Regions from separate parts of the Rhodococcus jostii RHA1 genome, predicted to be linked through region 1. Evidence: riboswitches for the same ligand, from Rfam matches in the RefSeq annotation. Region 1 holds a riboswitch; the other holds the start of a gene.
What was found. Region 1 has a riboswitch for S-adenosylmethionine ahead of RHA1_RS53530 (putative leader peptide). Riboswitches for the same ligand answer to the same signal wherever they lie in the genome.

Region 2: another riboswitch for S-adenosylmethionine. It lies ahead of RHA1_RS30485 (bifunctional o-acetylhomoserine/o-acetylserine sulfhydrylase); the one in region 1 lies ahead of RHA1_RS53530 (putative leader peptide).

Annotation. Positions count from the first base shown of each region.
Region 1 covers NC_008268.1:2,356,835-2,360,034, reverse strand. The annotation lists gene RHA1_RS10860 (NtaA/DmoA family FMN-dependent monooxygenase) at 1-1,080, shown strand, start outside; SAM riboswitch class I at 1,128-1,221, shown strand; gene RHA1_RS53530 (putative leader peptide) at 1,226-1,309, shown strand; gene RHA1_RS10855 (ABC transporter substrate-binding protein) at 1,462-3,096, shown strand; gene RHA1_RS10850 (ABC transporter permease) at 3,100-3,200, shown strand, end outside.
Region 2 covers NC_008268.1:6,722,549-6,725,748, reverse strand. The annotation lists gene RHA1_RS30490 (NADP-dependent isocitrate dehydrogenase) at 1-1,052, opposite strand, end outside; SAM riboswitch class IV at 1,327-1,447, shown strand; gene RHA1_RS30485 (bifunctional o-acetylhomoserine/o-acetylserine sulfhydrylase) at 1,562-2,845, shown strand; gene metX (homoserine O-acetyltransferase MetX) at 2,842-3,200, shown strand, end outside.

The sequences.
Region 1 (3,200 bases):
ACCTACAACGAGCCGGCCGACCTCGCCCGGCGGCTGTCCGGGCTGGACCTGCTGTCCGGTGGCCGTGCCGGCTGGAACGCCGTCACCACGGACAACGCGTGGACCGGTGAGAACTTCCGGCGCGGCGGCTTCCTCGATCACGCGGACAGGTACGAGCGGGCCGGGCAGTTCCTCGACACCGCCCGGGCGATCTGGGATGCGTGGGCCGACGGCGCGGTCGCGACGAGCACCGACGCACCGTCGTGGTCGACCCCGGACGGGGTGCGGGAGGTGTCCCGGCGCACGTCGCAGTTCGACGTCACGATCACTCCGACGCTGCCGCGCAGCGCCCAGGGGCATCCCGTCATCTTCCAGGCCGGCGACTCACCGGCGGGCCGGGACTTCGCGGCCGCGCACACCGACGTGATCTTCTCCCGGCACGGAACGCATTTCGACGAGGCGCTCGCTTTCGCCGAGGACATCAGGGCGAGATTGCGTCGTGCCGGGCGTCCCGAGGACGACGTCAAGATTCTGCCGGGCACGCAGATCGTGCTCGCGGAGAACGCGTCCGAGGTGGAGGAGAAGGTGCGCTGGGTTCTCGAGGGCCAGTACACCGGGCAGACGGCGTTGTCGCTGGTGGGTCAGGTGTGGGGCCGCGATCTGTCCGATCGCGACCCGGACGGCCCACTGCCCGAATTCGATCCGGTGCCCGCGCCGATCTCCGTCACCCGTGGGGCGGCGCGTGACGGAAAGGATCCGCTCGCCATCGCCCGGGAATGGCGGGCCCTGGCAGAGGCGCAGAGCCTGTCGCTGCGTCAGGTTGCGATCGCGACCACCCAGCGCTCCGGTTTCGCCGGTACTCCCGGGCAGGTCGCCGACGAACTCACCCGGTGGGTTCGCAGTGGCGCCACGGACGGGTTCAACATTTCGCCGTATCTGGTGCCCACCGGACTCGACGAGATCGTCGACCTGCTGGTGCCCGAATTGCAGGAGCGAGGTTCGTACCGAACGGAATACGAAGGCTCCACCCTGCGTGAGCACCTCGGGCTCCGGCCCGCCCTGTCGCGGCGGGAGGTCGAGTCCCGGCAGGTGGTCGGGTAGCGGGGGTCCGTGTGGCGCCACGACCGGCGATCTCTTACACTCGGTAACGACCATCCAGAGCGACCGAGAGACCTGGCTCGTTGACGTCGCAGCAACCCCCCGCCCTGCGGGTGCGGGTGCTACCGCCGGGATCGATGGAGGAACGATGTTGACCGAAGGTTTCGTGAGCGCCTGGGGGCGCCTGCACGTCGATCTCTGCCGGCTGTCCACCTCGATCTGTCACAGCTGACCTGCCACCTCGATCCCTCGGGGTTCCGGCTCTTCACACCGCATCCGCGTCGGATCCGGTGTCCTTCACCTTCCTGTGCGCGTGAGCGCTGCCGATACGACGGGCAGCGCGCACGGCACTTCTTCGAGATCACGGAGTTCTCGGTGCCATCAGTGCTTTTGTCCTCGCCCCACCGCGGTGCCCGCATCGCAGCAGGTATCGGCGCCGCCGCCGTGCTGGCCACGGCGCTCACCGCCTGCGGTGGCGGTTCCAGCAGTTCCTCCGCGGATGCGGGCCCCGCACAGCCGGGCGGAACACTCCGCTACGGCCTCTCCCAGGCACCGACGTGCGCCGACCCCGCGCAGTCGGGCACGAATCAGACGATCTACGTGGCTCGTCAGGTGGTGGACTCGCTCACCGACCAGGACCCGGAGACGGGCGAACTCAAACCGTGGCTCGCCGAGAACTGGGAAACCGACGCCGACGCGTCCTCCTTCACATTCCACCTGAAGGAGGGGGTCACGTTCAGTGACGGAACACCTTTCACCGCGGAGTCGGTGAAGAAGAATCTCGACGCCATCGTGAAGACCCTCTCCGGCGCCAAGGCCCCGCTCGGTGCCAGCTACCTCGCCGGTTACACCGGTACCACCGTGATCGACCCGTTGACCGCGCAGGTCGACTTCGCCGCACCCAACGCGCAGTTCCTGCAGGCGTCGTCCACCCCGCAGCTGGGCATCCTGTCCGATGCGTCCGTCGCGAAGTCCGCCGAAGAGCGGTGCACCGGCAACATCTCGGGCACCGGGCCGTTCACGTACGCCGACTACCAGCAGGACAAGTCGGTGACCCTCGCCAAGCGCGCCGGATACAACTGGGGTTCGGACGTGTTCGGCCACGACGGCGAGGCGTACCTCGACACCATCGAGTTCAGTGTCGTGCCCGAATCCGGTGTCCGCACGGGCAGCCTGTCCTCGGGACAGCTGGACGCGATCAGTGACGCGTTGCCGCAGGACGCCCCGCAGATCGAAGGCGCGGGCGGGCAGGTGCTCACCACGTCGAACCCCGGGACCCCGTTCGGCTTCCAGCCCAACGTGACTCGCGGACCGCTCGTCGACCCCGTCGTGCGCAGCGCGCTGGTCCCGGCGATCAACCGGCAGGAACTGGTCGACACCGTACTCGGGCCCAACTTCAAACCCGCCACCAGCACGCTGGCCAGCCGCACCCCGGGCTACGTGGCGCTGCCGGACGTGACGTACGACCCGGAGAAGGCGAAGTCGATCCTGGATCAGGCGGGCTGGGTTCCCGGTGCCGACGGCATCCGCGAGAAGGGCGGTCAGAAGCTGAGCTTCCCCGTTCTGTTCAGCTCCGTGTTCGCCGGCAACCAGGCCATCCTCGAACTGGTGCAGCAGCAGCTCAAAGAGGTGGGAGTGGATCTGCAGCTGAATCTCGTGTCCACTCCGGAGGCCACCGCCCGCCAGAATTCCAAGGACTTCGACGCCACCTACTACAACAGCACCCGCGCCGACGGTGACATCCTCCGCACCCAGTTCGGCCTCGACGGCCGCAACCTGAACAACCGCGGACCCATTCCCGCGCTCGACGACGTGCTCGCGAAGCAACTCGCCGCCACCGACACCACCGAGCGGAGCGCGCTCGTCGCCGACGCCCAGCAGCAGGTGCTCGACAACGGCCTGTGGATCCCCACGGTGGAGTTGTCGCAGGCGATCGGCGCCGGCCCCAACGTGCAGGACCTGAAGTTCGAGGCCTCGGCCCGGCTCCAGTTCTTCGACACCTGGATCAGCGGACGCTGAGCCATGATTCGCTACCTCGGACTCCGCGTGCTGCAGGCGATCGCCGTCCTGTGGGCGACGTTCACCGTGTCGTTCGCCGTGCTGTTCCTGCTGCCGTCCGACCC
Region 2 (3,200 bases), 4.4 Mb from region 1:
TCGGGGGTGTTGTCCAGCTTGCCGCGGTGCTCGAGTCCACGGGTCCATGCGAAGATCGACGCGATGGGGTTGGTGGACGTCGGCTTGCCCTGCTGGTGCTGACGGAAGTGACGCGTCACGGTGCCGTGTGCGGCCTCGGCCTCACACGTCTTTCCGTCCGGGGTCAGCAGCACGGAGGTCATGAGGCCGAGCGACCCGAAGCCCTGCGCGACGGTGTCCGACTGGACGTCGCCGTCGTAGTTCTTGCAGGCCCAGACGTAGCCGCCCTCCCACTTGAGCGCCGACGCGACCATGTCGTCGATGAGTCGGTGCTCGTAGGTGAGTCCTGCCGCGTCGAACTCCGACTTGAACTCGGTCTCGTAGACGTGCTGGAAGATGTCCTTGAACGCGCCGTCGTACGCCTTGAGGATGGTGTTCTTGGTCGACAGGTACACCGGGTAGTTCTGCTGCAGGCCGTAGTTGAGCGAGGCACGCGCGAAGTCCTCGATGGACTTGGTGAAGTTGTACTGCCCCTGGACGACGCCGCCACCCTCGGGGAAGTTCACCAGCTCGTGCTCGATCGGCTCGCTGCCGTCCTCGGGCGTGTAGGTGATCATCACCTTGCCGGGGCCGGGGACCTTGAAGTCGGTGGCGCGGTACTGGTCGCCGAAGGCGTGACGGCCGATGATGATCGGCTTGGTCCAGCCCGGAACCAGTCGCGGAACGTTGGAGATGATGATCGGCGCGCGGAAGATCGTCCCACCGAGGATGTTGCGGATGGTGCCGTTGGGCGACCGCCACATCTTCTTGAGACCGAACTCCTCGACGCGTGCCTCGTCCGGGGTGATGGTCGCGCACTTGACGCCGACGCCGTGCTTCTTGATGGCGTTGGCCGCGTCGATGGTCACCTGGTCGTCGGTCTCGTCCCGGTATTCGATGCCGAGGTCGTAGTACTCGAGATTCACATCCAGGTAAGGATGGATCAGTTTGTCTTTGATGAACTGCCAGATAATGCGCGTCATCTCGTCGCCGTCGAGTTCGACGACGGTGCCCTCAACCTTGATTTTGGACATGGGTGCTTCGCGTCCTCCTAGGAAGTTTCCCTGGTTACACGGTTGCGGGCGCACTTTGTGAGTGGGTCCGCGAACGGTTCGCTTTTCAAACGTAAACGGTCGAAGCGGCCGCTGGGAGACCGCACGTAAACAAGACAAGCGTACTGCTATGCGCCACGCGCGCAAGACGTGGGGCACGCAGGCCGTCCCTACTCGCGGGTAACTTTTCCCTGCTAGTGGCCGTGAATCGGTGCCGTTTCCGGTCGTTCCACCCCAGCCGCTAAGATTCACTCCAGGTCATGAGTGCCAGCAACGAGCCCCGGCTAGCTGGCCGGCAACCCTCCACCGCGGTGGGGTGCCCCGGGTGATGACCTGGTTTCCTGATTCACACAACAGTCGGGTGACAAGCGCGGGTCCGACATCGGAGGTTCATGATGTGTTGTTGTCGTAGATAGACCCCAGACAAGCCCTGCGCGCGAACGAACCAGCAACTCTGTCGCGCCTCGTCAGACCACTGGAGTAGACAGCACATGACCGAGAACTGGTCGTTCGAGACCAAGCAGATCCACGCCGGGCAGACGTCCGACGCGACCACCAAGGCGCGGGCGCTGCCGATCTACCAGACCACCTCGTACACGTTCGACAGCACCGATCACGCTGCCGCGCTGTTCGGTCTGGCCGAGCCGGGCAACATCTACACCCGCATCATGAACCCCACCCAGGACGCGGTCGAGCAGCGCATCGCCGCCCTCGAAGGCGGCGTCGCCGCCCTGCTGCTGTCCTCCGGACAGGCCGCCGAGACGATCGCGATCCTGAACCTCGCCGAGGCGGGCGACCACATCGTCTCCAGCCCGCGGCTGTACGGCGGCACCTACAACCTCTTCCACTACACGCTGCCCAAGCTCGGCATCGAGGTCTCGTTCGTCGAGGACCCCGACGACCTCGAGCAGTGGAAGGACGCGGTCCGGGACAACACTAAGGCGTTCTACGGCGAGACCATCTCCAACCCCCGCAACGACGTCCTCGACCTGCCGGGCATCTCCGGGATCGCACATCAGCACGGGCTCCCCCTGATCGTCGACAACACGGTGGCCACCCCCTACCTGATCCGCCCCCTCGAGCACGGTGCGGACATCGTGGTGCACTCCGCCACCAAGTATCTCGGTGGCCACGGCACGGCGATCGCCGGAGTCATCGTCGACGGCGGCACGTTCGACTGGACCCAGGGCCGCCACGGCAACTTCACCACCCCGGACCCGAGCTACCACGGCGTCGTCTACTCCGAACTCGGACCGCCTGCGTTCGCCCTCAAGGCGCGCGTGCAGCTGCTCCGCGACCTCGGCTCGGCGATCTCCCCGTTCAACGCGTTCCTCATCGCCCAGGGTCTCGAGACGCTGAGCCTTCGGATGGAACGGCACGTGTCCAACGCGACCGCCGTCGCCCAGTACCTGGAGGCGCGGCCGGAGGTCGTGTCCGTCGGATACGCCGGGCTTCCGTCCTCGCCCTGGCACGACCGGGCGAAGCAGATCGCGCCGCGGGGTGCGGGCGCCATCGTGACGTTCGAACTCGCCGGCGGCATCGACGCCGGCAAGAAGTTCGTCAACGCGCTCACCCTGCACAGCCACGTCGCGAACATCGGCGACGTCCGCTCGCTGGTGATCCACCCGGCGTCCACCACACACTCCCAGCTGACCCCCGAGGAGCAGGCCGCCAGCGGCGTCACCCCCGGACTGGTCCGCCTGGCTGTAGGCATCGAAGGGATCGACGACATCATCGCCGATATCGAGACCGGACTCACGGCGGCGGCATCTTGACCGTGAGCGCTGTACAGAACCTGCCCGTGGCGGACGGACGTCTCGGCACCATCGACATCGGATCGCTCGAACTCGAGAGCGGAACAGTGATCCCGTCGGTGTCCCTCGCCGTGCAGCGATGGGGTGAGCTGTCCCCGAACCGGGACAACGTGGTGCTCGTCGAGCACGCCCTCACCGGCGACTCCCACGTCACCGGACCCGTCACCGACGAACACCCCTCCCCCGGCTGGTGGACCGGGATGGTCGGTCCCGGTGCGCCGATCGACACCGACGAATGGTGCGTCATCGCGACCAACGTCCTCGGTGGCTGCCGCGGCACCACCGGTCCCGGTTCGATCGCCGAGGACGGGCGCCC